Linked DNA regions of Teredinibacter turnerae T7901. The protein of the gene in region 1 binds, or shares a complex with, the protein of each later gene. Links are inferred from orthologs where the notes say so. Each region holds a gene or a part of one and is shown on either strand. Other genes may lie near its edges.

Region 1 (7,474 bases):
TTCGAAGGAAGACAATTGAATGAGAGGCAAAGCACGGCCCATTGCGGCCTTAGCAATAGCAGATGCAGCATCTACGTCGCGCTCATTGGCCGTACGGTATTGCTCTGTAAAGTTTACAACCAGATTTGGACTTTTTTCTCGAATGTATCCGGTTATTGCCGACGCATCGGTCCAGTCCAGGTTGTCTTCGCTCGGGGTGAGCAGGACGAAAGGGTGATCTTCCATTGCTGCGAGAAATAAGGCAGCGAGATCTGACTGTTGCTGGCGCACCAGAATCCGATAACTCAAGCAGGCTCCTCAAGTAATAGTTGAATTAAAGTGCCGGAGCCTTTGCGGTTCCGGCAGTCAAAGCGGTGCTTTTAGAAAGGAATATCGTCGTCAAAGCTGTCCATTGACGGTGGCGCAGAAGGTGGCGCTTGCTGCGGTGCCGGAGCCTGCCGAGGCGCCTGTGGCTGATGCTGTTGTGGTGCGGGAGCATCGTAGCCGCCATATCCCTGCCCATCGCCAGCGCCACGCGCGTCTAACATTTGCATTTCACTTGCAACAATTTCCGTGGAAAACCGATCCTGGCCCTGCTGATCCTGCCACTTTCGGGTACGCAGTGAACCTTCTACATAAACTTTGCTGCCTTTGCGCAGATATTCACCTGCGACCTCCGCCAGGCGACCAAAGAATGCAACGCGATGCCACTCTGTTCGCTCCTGATTCTGACCTGTTTGCTTATCCTTCCAGCTCTCGGAAGTCGCGATACTGATATTCGTTACCGCGCCGCCAGAAGGCATATAGCGCGTTTCCGGGTCCTGGCCGAGATTACCAACCAAAATTACCTTGTTAACACCTCTCGTAGCCACATTGCCCTCCTACTGTTTCAATGACTAAATTCTCATGTGCAAGCGATCAATTTTAACGGCTTTTTACCGTCAAAGCTTGCTTTTATATGCCTAAACTTCTGTACCCACTACGTGCGCAAGTTGTTGTTGGTCCAGCGCTTGGCGATCTACCTTCAGGTATAGCAAACCTTCCTCAGGCACCATGAGCGCTTCCGCAACCCCGGTTACCGAAAGTACCGCAGGCGTACGGGCGAAGTCGCCCCCCACATTAATGCAGATACTGGTTAAGTACCGCGGTGCTTGCATAAAAATTGCGACTAGCAACCACAACGCGGTGACAGTAGCAGCGACATACAAAACGGCCGTAGCCGAATTCTGCTCGAGCAACCAACCGCCCAATGTGCCGCCAGCAAATGCGCCGAGAAACTGACTGGTTGAGTACAGGCCCATTGCTGTGCCCTTAGCTCCCGCAGGCGCGACCTTCGAAACAAGCGACGGCAGAGTGGCTTCCAGCAAGTTAAATGCGACAAAAAACAGCAGCAGCAAAGTAATCACCACCATCGCCGTAGTGTGCCACAAAGCCAAAGCCACTAGCGCGGCCCCAAGTAGGAATATAGCGAGAAGGAAAACCTGTTTGACCATGCGCTTGCGCTCGGCGAGCATCATAAACGGCATCATGATAATTAGAGCGCCCAACAGCAGACCGAGATAAATGTGCCAGTGATTTTCTCTCGCGATGCCCAAGCCACTTTCCAGAATGCGCGGCACTACCACGAATGCCGACATAAGAACAAAATGGAGACTGAAGATTCCCAGATTAAGCCGCAACAACTGGGGGTTCTGTGCTGTTTTACCCATCAAGGCTGGAATCGCTCCAGAATCCCTATGACTCTTACCCGTGGGCTGTGCCGGCTTGGGCACCACGAACAAGAGCACCAGAACCCCCAGCAACGCCAACCCACAAGTGGCAAAAAACACCCCTGACAGACCTGCGACGGACGCCAATACCGGGCCAAGCACCATCGCAATTGAAAAAGACAATCCGATAGAAGCCCCGATAGCCGCCATCGCTTTGGTGCGGTTGTCCTCTGTCGTAAGGTCCGCCACCATTGCCATGATCGCGCTAGCGATCGCTCCCGCCCCTTGGAGGGCCCGCCCAATAATCAAGCCTTCAATCGAAGTCGCTGAGCCCGCCACAAGACTGCCGACGGCGAATATAAGTAACCCTATCAATATCACCGGCTTGCGGCCAAACAAGTCCGACAGTAAACCAAGTGGAATTTGAAAAATAGCCTGGGTAAGCCCGTACGCGCCGAGAGCGACCCCGAGCAAAAATGGGGTCGCTCCTGCGTACCCATCGCCGTACAGCATCATAACCGGCAAGACCATAAACAGACCTAGCATCCGGAATGCATAGAGCAGAGAAAGTGACGCAACAGATTTGACCTGTGAGTGCAAAATATGGCTTCCTGTGAAATGGAAAAGGACGGCGATTTTAGCAGCCTGGTGCCCGGGGGAACACAGAACTGTTTTGCCCTGCGGGAAATTGGACACCAAATATGCGAACAATTATATACGCGCCACCACAAAACCAGAGGTATTAGGACTCTGAGAAAAACGCGTTTTTTTCAACACTTAAGAATTAGATAAATGCGGAATTGGCACGTTTTTAATAATCCTTTTTGGTACTGCATGAAACAAATATGGGTTACAATGCTTTGTGATTCCGTCCCTAAAAGGTGGAAGAGATAACAACAATAAACAATTCGGACGCTGACTGCGAAGTCAGTTGTACCCCAAGCTACTCAGGTATTCACGTGTCTTTACTAGAATCGGACACCACAGGACAAGGTCAACAGATCGTTTTATTCTCAGCGAACAGCAGCCTGCAAACTGGCCTGCTGGCAAAGCTTATTGGTGACGAGCTGAAGCTGGATTGCAGTGTGCACAGGGAGCTGAAAAGCGTTCCAGGTAACACATCCGTACTGCTTATAGATTGTAATGGCCAGGATTTAGAAAACCTCAGCAAGTATGTTCGCGAAATTCAGGATTCTTTCGAATCAGTAACCGCCGCGTTACTGAACGCAGAATACGAAAGCGAGCAGGAAAGCCTGCTGGAATGGCCGTGTGTTTCGGGCCTGTTTTATGTTGATACAGAGCAGGAGCAGCTGATCCGCGGCTTGAAGTGCCTGCTCGATGGCGATTTCTGGGTGCCCCGGCGCCTGCTCCACACCTTCCTGGACAAAAACAGGAAAGCGCCATCTAACATCAAGCGCCCTAATGTGAAACTCACTAAACGTGAAAAACAGATACTTAAGCTGATAAAAGATGGCGCGACCAACGCCGACATATCAGAAGCGCTATCGGTAAGTGAGCACACAGTTAAAAGCCATTTGTACAACGTGTACAAAAAAATTGGCGTGCGCAACCGTCTCGAAGCCAGTAACTGGGTGCGAGACATGGATGACCTCGAAGACTGACCCTACCCAGGGCATCTCACGCTCCCACCTGTCCTAGTGGAAAAAACCCGGCTCAATGCCGGGTTTTTTACGCTCTCAACTCACCGTAATGTCTGACCGCGGTGGGTAATTAAACTTCATCACTCGCAACAGCGTATAATTCTCGTTTACGCCAACATTCGACGGATTTTTAAGTGGACAGCATAGTAGTACGCGGGGCCCGCACCCATAACCTGAAAAATATCGACCTGCAACTTCCGCGGGACAAACTCATCGTCATTACCGGTCTGTCCGGATCAGGAAAGTCATCACTTGCGTTCGACACACTCTACGCGGAAGGTCAGCGAAGGTATGTCGAATCGCTTTCGACATATGCTCGACAATTCCTATCCATGATGGACAAGCCCGATGTCGATCATATCGAAGGCTTGAGCCCCGCAATTTCCATCGAACAAAAATCCACCTCCCACAACCCCCGGTCCACTGTCGGCACTATCACAGAGATATACGACTACCTGCGCTTGTTGTTTGCCCGCGTTGGCGAACCACGCTGTCCGGAGCATGGTGAACCTCTTGCAGCACAGACAGTTTCTGAAATGGTCGACCAAGTACTGACCATGCCCGAAGGCAGTAAAACGATGCTGTTGGCACCGATTATCCGCGAGCGTAAGGGAGAGCATTTACACGTATTCGAAAATTTACGAAGAGACGGTTTTATCCGCGCGCGCATCAACGGCTTGGTCGTCGACCTGGATGATACGCCCAAACTGGACAAGCGAAAAAAGCATACCATCGAAGTTGTTGTCGACCGTTTTAAAATACGGGAGGATATTAAAATCCGTCTCGCAGAATCCTTTGAAACTGCGCTTAACCTCGCTGAAGGAATCGCGATAATTGCAGATATGGACGGCACCGCCCCGGACCAGATTTTTTCGGCGAAGCATTCGTGTCCAATATGCGATTACTCCCTCGCGGAACTGGAACCGCGCCTTTTTTCTTTTAATAATCCAGCGGGCGCTTGCAGCACCTGCGATGGCTTGGGCGTTAAACAGTTCTTCTCTGAGGGCAAGCTCATTCAGTTTCCAGAATCTTCACTCGCTGAGGGTGCGATTCGCGGATGGGACAGACGCAACCTGTATTATTTTCATATGCTCACCTCACTCGCTGATCACTACGGTTTTGATGTCGATAAACCTTGGAAAAAGCTCGCAAAAAAACACCGCGAAGTTATTCTTCACGGATCAAACGGAGAAACAATCGACTTTAGTTATGCCAACGATCGTGGCGATGTCTACCATCGCAATCATGCATTTGAAGGTGTTATCCCGAATCTTGAGCGGCGTTACCGCGACACCGATTCTAATTCGGTACGTGAGGAACTGGCTAAATTTTTGTCGACCATGAATTGCCCGAGTTGCGGTGGCGCGCGATTAAAAAAAGACGCCCGTCATGTGTTTATCGATGAACACAACCTCCCAGACATCACCAGCTTCCCCGTGGCGGAGGCCTGTGATTATTTCGCAACCCTGGCATTTACAGGTAGCCGCCAGGAAATTGCAGAAAAAATTCTAAAGGAAATACGCGATCGCTATAAATTCCTGAATGACGTTGGCTTAAATTACTTAACATTAAATCGTAGCGCCGACACACTTTCCGGTGGAGAGGCGCAACGTATTCGACTTGCCAGTCAAATTGGTGCCGGACTGGTTGGCGTGATGTACATTCTCGATGAGCCTTCCATCGGACTCCACCAGCGCGACAACGACCGTCTGCTGCAAACTCTCACTCACTTGCGTGATCTGGGAAACACGGTAATCGTTGTCGAGCATGACGAAGATGCCATCCGCACCGCCGATTACGTTGTAGATATTGGCCCTGGCGCCGGCGTGCACGGTGGAGAAATCATTGCCCAAGGCACCTTTAAGCAAGTACTCAAAAACAAGAATTCTCTGACTGCCGATTATCTTTCTGGACGCAAACAAATTGCTATCCCACAGGTTCGACACAAAGGTGACCCGGAAAAGCAGCTCGTACTAACCGGCGCTCGTGGGAACAATCTGCAGAACGTTGACCTTAAAATTCCGCTTGGTGTTATGACTTGTATCACCGGCGTGTCGGGTTCTGGCAAATCGACGTTAATAAATGCCACGCTGTACCCTTTGGCCGCAACTGAGCTAAACGGTGCGACCACCCTGACCCCAGCAGACCACGACGGCATAGCGGGCTTGGACCTGCTCGACAAATGTGTCGATATCGATCAGAGCCCCATAGGACGCACTCCGCGCTCTAACCCCGCGACCTATACCGGCATATTTACTCCGATGCGCGAGCTGTTCTCCGGTACACAAGAGGCGCGTTCCCGGGGCTACAAACCAGGTCGATTTAGTTTTAATGTTAAGGGTGGTCGCTGTGAAGCCTGCCAGGGCGACGGCGTGGTGAAAGTGGAAATGCATTTTCTTCCTGACGTTTACGTGCCGTGCGATGTATGTAAAGGCAAACGCTACAATCGCGAAACATTAGAAATTCGCTACAAAGGAAAGAATATTCACGAATGTCTGGATATGACAGTCGAAGACGCCCGCGAATTTTTCGATGCAATACCGGCAATTTCAAAAAAATTGCAAACACTCATAGACGTAGGTTTATCGTATATTCGTCTGGGCCAAGCAGCTACTACACTGTCTGGCGGCGAAGCACAACGAGTTAAACTGAGCCGAGAATTATCCAAAAGAGATACAGGGAAAACGCTATACATTCTTGATGAGCCGACTACCGGCCTGCATTTTCACGATATTCAGCAATTGCTTACGGTACTTCATAAACTCCGTGACCATGGCAATACCATCGTCGTTATCGAACACAACCTGGACGTAATTAAAACTGCAGACTGGATTGTCGATTTGGGACCAGAGGGAGGAAGCGGTGGTGGCCAGATAATCGCTGAAGGCACGCCCGAACAGGTCGCCAAGAAACGCGGCTCCCATACCGGGCGATTTCTAAAACCCATGCTGAATAACAGCTAGGCTGGCATTGGGCGTTTATTTAACGCCCAGTTTTTCGTGGAACTCTTTACGAAATCCACCAACTTTTTTCAAGGCTTCGGCAATGGCAGCATCGTTGCCGCTGGCAACTGCGGCCTCAAGTTGAGCCAAAGCCTCCTGCGTTTTTTTCATGCCCTCGTCAAAAACCGACTGGTCTTCCGGCATAATTTTTTGCTGAATTGCAATATCCAGCGCCCCTTTGAACGCAGCCAGCTCTTCTTGTAGCTTGGCTTTATCAGTTTCGTTTCGCATAGCTTTAAACGAATCGCCCATGGTTTCCATCGCTTCATGCAGTTCACTATGACGGGAACAGCCCGTTATCACAGTAAAAACAAGTGCAATGACTAATAGTGTACGCTTGTGCATGGTGGTATCTCCCCAATGATTAAAAAAATTAATTAAATTCTATATAATTCGTTAACGTAGCGTTCAGCAACTGCTTGCCAGTCAAAGCGAACCTCGGCGGCAGCCGCCCCTATATCTTTTACCGATTTAGGATCAGCTTCATGCATAGACAATATCCGACGAAACTCTGTTAACATCGCCTGCGCCTGAGATTGAGCGTTTTCACCGTTAAAACAAAACCCCGTCTTTTGATGATCGACGGTGTCCCGCAATCCACCCACGCCATTAACTAAACAAGGTTGGCCTGCACGCATCGCCAGCATTTGACTTATTCCGCAGGGTTCGAATGAACTGGGCATCAAAAAGAGGTCGCCGTACCTATAGATGTTCAATGACAACTCAGCAGAGAAACCGTTGAGAAAAATGAAATTTTCATGGCTTCCGCTAAGTTTAAGCATTGCTTCTTCAAGATAGCTCGAGCCGCTGCCCAACATAACAAATTGGCCGCGATCGCAAAGCGCATCCAGCATTTCTTCTAACGCCAGCTTGCCCGAGCGAAGGCGGGTAACCAGCAGAGCCGCTTTTTGTTCTGTCAATCGGCCAACAAAGGTAACGTTAAACCCGCGTGTCTTTTTCGCAGCCCATTGCTGCAGTCGTTTACTCGCCACAAAGTGAGCGCTCGCCAACACGGCTGAGTGGCTAGCCCATTGAACCAGACTTTCTTGCGCAACAGAAACCAGTTTTTTCTTTGCAGGTGCCGCATAACGAACGCCTTTTGGATACTCGCAGCCGTTGATGA
Region 2 (7,279 bases), 1.0 Mb from region 1 along the record:
ACTTCCGCACCCAGCCCCGGAGTTTCTTTATGGTCGTAATAACCTAAGCCCACGATTGTATTGCCATCGCTTTCAACAGCCAGAAAACCGTACAAAGTGCCCCACAAACCGTAACCGGAGATCGGTAATATCACGGTACTGAAACCCTTGTCGCCACCTTTTACCAAATAAACTTTGGCGAAGTTTTCACGTCGGGATAGGTTAGCAACGTCTTCTTCCGGCGAAAGCTCGCTGGAAAGCTTAGGATCCTTTGCCGCTTTGCGCTGATCGAATGTTGCCGCGTCTATCTCACTGGTGAACTTACCTGTATTAAGGTCGACCATTTTTACTTCGATAGAGGAAAACTGCGATTCAACGCTCTTACTGCTGTCGTACATGCCAGCAGCCATCAAGATGTTGCGGTTAAAGTCCAGCCGCTTGTTCGCTTCCTGGGCGGGCTTAAGTACCACCGAAGCGGTGGAGACCACTACCGAGCACACGATACACAACAATAGCGCGACCGTGATGGTCTTTTTAATCGTATCGTTATTAGCCACGTGCTAACCTCCGCTTGATATTGGATTGAACAACAAAGTGGTCGATTAACGGCGCAAACAAATTGCCGAACAAAATCGCCAACATCATGCCTTCAGGGAACGCCGGGTTCACAACCCGTATAGTGACGACCATGAAGCCAATCAACGCACCAAACCACCACTTACCAGCATTGGTCATTGACGCGGATACCGGATCGGTTGCCATGAAAAACAGACCAAACGCATAGCCACCCAGCACCATATGCCACCAGAACGGCATCGCGAACATAGGATTCGACTCTGCATCACCGGTCGCGTTGTAGATAAGCGTGGTCGCAATCGTGCCCAAAATTACACCAAACACGATGCGGTACGCCGCAATGCGCGTGACCAGCAACACAACACCACCAATTAACAGAGCAAGTGTGGATGTTTCACCAATAGAACCTGCCATTTTGCCGAAAAAGGCATCCAGCCAACTCATTTGCGAGTAGAGAGCGGTCATGCCGTCCTGTGCAGCGACGGACAGCGCAGTCGCGCCAGAATACCCATCTACAGCAACCCAAACGGCGTTACCTGACATGGACGCAGGGTACGCAAAGAAAAGAAACGCACGGCCGGTTAATGCAGGGTTGAGGAAGTTCTTACCCGTACCACCGAAAACCTCTTTACCCAGTACCACACCGAAGCTAATGCCCAGTGCAGCCTGCCACAATGGAATACTCGGTGGGCAGGTTAGTGCAAACAGAATCGATGTTACGAAAAAGCCTTCATTGACTTCGTGACCACGTTTCATGGCGAACAGAACTTCCCAAAAACCACCAACAATAAATACCGTGGCGTATATAGGAAGGAAGAAAGTTGCACCGTAAACGAAGTTATCCCACACGCTATCGGGGTTAAAGCCAGAAAGTGCCGCGATAATCGCTCCGCGCCAGCCATCAATGCCTGTGGCCCCCATATCGGCAAGAACCGTGTTAGCTTGCCAACCCAGGTTATACATGCCGTAGAACATTGCTGGGAAAACACACAACCACACCATAATCATGACGCGTTTGAGGTCGATACCGTCGCGCACGTGAGCCGTGGTTTTTGTCACGTCATTGGGCTGATAAAAAATGGTGTCTGCGGCTTCGAACAGCGGATACCATTTTTCCAATTTGCCGCCTTTGTGGAAATGCGGCTCAATAGAGTCGAAGAAGTTACGTAAAGCTTTCATGGTTTAACCCTCCTTCTCGATACGAGTCAGGTTATCGCGAAGAATGGGGCCGTACTCATATTTGCCGGAACAAACAAAACTACACAATGCCAGGTCCTCTTCATCCAGTTCCAGGCAGCCCAGTTTCTGAGCCATTTCGGTATCACCAACAATCAACGAACGCAGCAGCTGAGTCGCCAGAATATCGAGCGGCATAACCTGCTCGTAACTGCCGGTGGGCACCATTGCCCGTTCACTGCCGTTACAGGACGTGGTGAAGTCGTATTTTTTACCCTTCATAAGGGTAGAGATGTAGATTGGCAGCGCTGAAAAGCGCTTCGAGCCTGGCACGACGAAATGCATAAAAGGACGTTCACGTCCTTCTGCAAGCACCGAAACCTGGTTGTGATAACGCCCCAGGAATGCTGTCGGGCCGTATGCGTTGCGACCACCAAAAACCGACCCTGAAATCATTCGGTTTTCGCCAGCTTTAAGCTGCCCTGCGGTCAGCTCTTCGAGGCTTGCGCCCACGAGGGTACGAACCAGCCGCGGGTTCTCCATTTGTGGGCCACCGAGAGCAACTACGCGCTCTGACGCCAATTCACCCGAGGTGAACAGATCGCCTATCGCCATAACGTCCTGGTAACCAACACTCCATGACTGACGTTCGAGACTCACCGGCGCCAGGAAATGCATGTGTGTTCCCACGTTGCCTGCGGGGTGAACGCCACCGAAGGTTTCATAAGTTGCAACACTGCTTTGCGGTACGGATGCACCCTCTGCATGACAAACGAACAGTTTGCCCTCAGTGAGTTTGCTCAACACCACCAGCCCGTTGATAAAACTCTGCGGGCGTTCGTTAATAATCAGCGTTGGGTCAGCAGCCAGAGGATTGGTATCCATTGCGCTAACAAAGATTGCGGCAGGCACTGCATCCAGAGCAGGCGCCTTGCTGAAAGGACGTGTACGGATAGCCGCCCACAAACCCGCGTCATTCAGGTTGTCTACCACCTGCTGACGTGCGAGATTTGCAAGATCACTTTCACTGTACTTCGCGAAAGTTTCGGCTTCGCCACCTTCAACATCAATAACTACAGACTGCAATACGCGCTGGTAACCGCGATTAACAGCAGACACAGTCCCTGATGCTGGTGCAGTGTAGCGCACCCCTTCGGTTTTTTTATCGGTGAACAGGAGTTGCCCTTTCTTAACTTTATCGCCTTCCTGAACAGCCATTGTTGGTTTCATACCGTGGTAATCGAAACCTATAACGGCGACAGAGCGAATCGAAGGGCCATCTTCAATGGATTGCCGGGGTTCCCCGGTGATCGGTAAATCCAATCCGCGACGGATCTTGATCATACGTCTTGCCTAGTTTAGAGATTGAGATGAGTTGTTTTTGAAAAAAGAAACACACCGGCGATCTGCGCCGTTGCGTCAATATTCTTAACGTCCAGTTCTACCTAACAGTGAGCCCCCGCATCGCGCGAGCCTTGTGAAATCTGTACATTCGACATCTGCGGCGTGGATTTCCACCGTCCCGAGAAGCCCACCAAAAGAATAGTTCATTTCTCGCAGAAACACGGTCTCTCGGTGGCGGGCGTCAGCTGCGATATGGATATCCAGCATAAGGGCGCCCTGAAAAAATCGCGCCAATTATAAGGATCAGATGGAGTCAACGCCAGTCACATCCGCAAAAAAAAGCATTAACCTGTTGTTTTTACGAACACTTTTTAAAGGAAGACCTACATCGGTCAAAAAGTTATAGCGCTAACCACTTTGCAAGCAGCAACCTTCTATGCTCTGGCTAGATCACCCACAAAACTACCTAAAGCGGATAGAATAGCCGCCCCTTAACCAAAGCTTGATGTAATGAAAGACGCCACATTTCTACCAGAAATCCCCACAAAACCCAATGATAAACGCAGTTGGGGCCAACTGATTGGCTCATCTGGAGCCGCACTTTCAATTGTGGAATCGGCACAGAACTTTTCAGGCAACTGCGTCGTAGTGGCGCCGGATATGGCTACCGCGGAAATATTTAAAAGCGACATCGAGGTATTGCAAAAGGGTCGCAACAACGGGCGCAAAGTTTACCTGTTTAACGATTGGGAAACACTCCCCTACGACAGTTTTTCTCCTCATCAGGACATCATTTCAGAGCGAATGCGGTGTCTGTATCACCTGCATGCGAGCGACAATTGCATCATAATTGTTGCATCTTCGACACTCTTGCAGCGTTTACCCCCGACCGACTATATTCTAAGCCACAGCCTGGTGTTGAAAGTTAACGATCAGCTCGACCGAGAAGAATTTCGCCATCATTTAACCAATTCAGGATACACCAGCGTAGACACCGTATACCAGCACGGCGAATTTGCGGTGCGCGGTGCATTAATTGATGTATACCCTATGGGAAGCCGCGCAGCTTATCGCATCGAACTTTTTGATGACAGCGTAGACTCCCTGCGGGAGTTCGATCCGGAGACCCAACGGACAATCACCCAAGTTGAAAGCATCGAGCTGTTGCCCGGAAAGGAATTTCCCTTCGACAAGGCCGGAATCAACGCTTTCAAAAGCCGTTGGTATGAAACCTTCGACGTAGACCACAGCGCGTGCCCTGTGTTTCAGGACATCAGCTCAGGATTATCCCCCGCCGGGGTCGAGTATTACTTACCATTGTTTTTTGATGAAACGGCGACGTTATTCGACTACCTAGCGGACGCCCCGGAAAAAACCTTGCTCTTTGTGCATGAGAAGGTTCCGCAAGCCATCGAAAATCATTGGAAAGATATAGAAAGCCGCTACTTAAGCCGCAATGGTGACCGCGAAAGACCTATTCTCCCTACTCACCGGGCATTTCATCCAGTCAACGCGCTATACAGCGCGATGAAACCCTATCCAAGAGTCACCTTATATAATCAATCGATAGTAGAAGGTAAAGGAAGCGACAACTTAATGCTTTCTACGTCCCCGGCGCTGAGTGTGGACAGTAAAGCGAACAATCCGCTACACCTCCTTGAGTCCTTCCTGAATCGGACCGATAAGCGGGTACTTTTCTGCGCAGAGAGCTCCGGCCGAAAGGAAACGCTAAAAGAACAGCTAAAAAAAATTGGTGTACGTCCGGAAGAATCGACTTCGGTCTTCAGCTTCCTTGAAAGCCAGCAAAAAATCGCGATTACCGTAGCGCAACTCGACAACACCGTTAACTGTCAGCAACCCGGTTTCATTCTGATTGCCGAACAACAGCTGTTCGGCAACCGCGTACAGCAACGACGTCGGCGCAGTAAGAACGCGGAAGACCCCGACAACATCATTAAGAATCTCACTGAGCTTAAGCTCGATGCACCCGTAGTGCACCTGGACCACGGCGTCGGCCGCTATAAAGGCCTACAGACGATAGAACACGATGGCCAGGCAGATGAGTTCCTGGTTTTGGCATACGCAGACGACACCAAGCTCTATGTCCCGGTTGCCAACCTGCATATGATCAGTCGTTACAGCGGCGCCGACCCGGCGCTGGCACCACTTCACCGGCTTGGCAGCGAAACCTGGCAAAAAGCGAAGCGAAAAGCCGCAGAACAAATACGCGACGTCGCAGCAGAATTGCTCGAGATTTATGCAAAGCGGAAGGCCCGGCAAGGGTTCAGTTACGACAATCCCAAGGAGGCCTACGATCAGTTCGCCGCAGGGTTCCCGTTTGAAGAAACGCCAGACCAGCAATCAGCTATTCGTGCAGTCCGCGACGACATGCTCTCAGCGCAACCCATGGATCGCCTGGTCTGTGGCGACGTCGGTTTCGGAAAAACGGAAGTTGCGATGCGCGCTGCCTTTATCGCTGTACAAAACAGCAAACAGGTTGCGGTTCTGGTACCTACAACACTGCTGGCACAACAACATTTCGACAACTTTAAGGACAGATTCGCAGACTGGCCGGTAAATATCGAAGTCGTCTCCCGCTTTCGCAGTCAAAAGGAGCTCACCAACGTACAGCAGAGACTCGAACAAGGCAGCGTGGACATTCTCATTGGCACGCACAAATTGATACTAGGGGACTTCAAGTACCCCAATCTGGGACTGGTAATTATCGATGAGGAGCATCGCTTTGGCGTGCGACAGAAGGAAGCACTGAAGGCGTTGCGGACAGAGGTCGATATTCTCACCCTAACAGCAACACCAATTCCACGCACACTTAACATGTCGATGAATGGCATTCGTGACCTTTCGATAATCGCCACACCGCCCGCCAAACGGCTATCGGTAAAAACCTTCGTGCGAGAGAGCGACGACAACCTTATAAAAGAAGCGATACTGCGAGAAATTTTACGCGGTGGCCAGGTTTACTTTCTGCACAACGAGGTAAAAAGCATCGACCGGCGTGCACAGGAGATACAGGCGCTGGTGCCCGAAGCACGTATCGGTATCGGCCATGGTCAAATGCGCGAGCGAGAGCTGGAAAGTGTGATGTCAGACTTCTATCACAAGCGCTTTAATATTTTGGTCAGCACTACGATTATCGAGACTGGGATTGATGTCCCTACAGCGAACACCATCGTCATTGAGCGGGCTGACAAGTTCGGTCTGGCCCAACTCCACCAATTGCGGGGACGTGTTGGGCGCTCCCACCACCAGGCTTACGCTTATTTGATGACCCCCAACAAAAAAGCCATGACCAATGACGCCCTCAAGCGCCTGGAAGCCATCGCAGAAGCGCAAGACCTGGGCGCGGGGTTTACTCTCGCCTCCCACGACCTGGAAATTCGCGGTGCAGGCGAGTTGCTCGGCGACGAGCAGAGCGGGCAGATGCAGGCCATCGGCTTTTCGCTTTACATGGATATGCTCGAGCGGGCGGTGAAAGCGATTCAAGAAGGTAAAACCATCGACCTGGATCAACCGGAACAGCAAGGCGTCGAAATTAATCTGCGCATCCCGGCACTGATCCCAGACGACTACCTACCCGATGTCCACACTCGCCTGATACTATACAAGCGTATCGCCTCAGTAAAAGATGAAGCCGACCTCAATGAACTCCAGGTTGAGATGATAGATCGTTTTGGGCTGCTTCCGGAGCCCTTGAAAAACTTGTTCCGTCAAACACAGATACGCTTCCAGGCAGAACAAATGGGTATCACCAAGGTCGAAGCCAGCAGGCAGGGCGGCCGCCTTGAGTTTGCCAGCCAGACTCAGGTCGATCCGCTTACAATTGTTAAGCTGGTTCAAAAAATGCCACAACATTTCCGACTCGACGGCGCAAACCATTTAAAATTCAGCTTTGACATGGAAACCCCTGAGGAGCGATTGCACCAGGTAACCCATGTACTTACTCAACTACAACAGGCCAGTTAATGCGATTTTCTTTGTCTTTGCAAAATGCCGTGCTTTCGGCATTGATGTGTTTGCCTCTCCCCCTGTACGCCCAAACCGAAGACCAACAGGAAAGTTGGTATCAAGTGGAGATACTGGTTTTCAAGCGAAACCAGTCAAACGCTACGCAAGAGGTATGGCCAAAGAATATCGCGCTCGCCTACCCCCCCAATGTCCAATATTTACGCGACCCCAATAGTGA

Evidence for each region.
Region 2: the proteins of uvrA (region 1) and mfd are in contact, whole or in part, in a crystal structure (PDB 4DFC), measured with the Escherichia coli proteins. The link is inferred for Teredinibacter turnerae T7901 from one-to-one orthologs.

The regions. Positions count from the first base shown.
Region 1 is NC_012997.1:987,341-994,814, reverse strand. Bases 3,127-6,512 are described here. They hold uvrA (excinuclease ABC subunit UvrA), read left to right. Parts: upstream 3,127-3,483; coding sequence 3,484-6,312; downstream 6,313-6,512. Other genes in these bases: TERTU_RS04125 (cytochrome b562), read right to left, coding at 6,328-6,512; TERTU_RS04135 (LuxR C-terminal-related transcriptional regulator), read left to right, coding at 3,127-3,310. Also shown: TERTU_RS04150 (sugar nucleotide-binding protein), read right to left, coding at 1-288; ssb (single-stranded DNA-binding protein), read right to left, coding at 360-851; TERTU_RS04140 (MFS transporter), read right to left, coding at 942-2,288; more of TERTU_RS04135, read left to right, coding at 2,648-3,126; more of TERTU_RS04125, read right to left, coding at 6,513-6,696; TERTU_RS04120 (glycogen synthase), read right to left, coding at 6,729-7,474. UniProt on the Escherichia coli protein: The UvrABC repair system catalyzes the recognition and processing of DNA lesions. UvrA is an ATPase and a DNA-binding protein. A damage recognition complex composed of 2 UvrA and 2 UvrB subunits scans DNA for abnormalities.
Region 2 is NC_012997.1:1,986,428-1,993,706, reverse strand. The notes cover bases 3,189-7,259. They hold mfd (transcription-repair coupling factor), read left to right. Parts: upstream 3,189-3,585; coding sequence 3,586-7,059; downstream 7,060-7,259. Other genes in these bases: TERTU_RS08660 (CsiV family protein), read left to right, coding at 7,059-7,259. In the rest of the region: TERTU_RS08680 (Na(+)-translocating NADH-quinone reductase subunit C), read right to left, coding at 1-536; TERTU_RS08675 (NADH:ubiquinone reductase (Na(+)-transporting) subunit B), read right to left, coding at 529-1,734; TERTU_RS08670 (Na(+)-translocating NADH-quinone reductase subunit A), read right to left, coding at 1,738-3,075; more of TERTU_RS08660, read left to right, coding at 7,260-7,279. UniProt on the Escherichia coli protein: Couples transcription and DNA repair by recognizing RNA polymerase (RNAP) stalled at DNA lesions. Mediates ATP-dependent release of RNAP and its truncated transcript from the DNA, and recruitment of nucleotide excision repair machinery to the damaged site.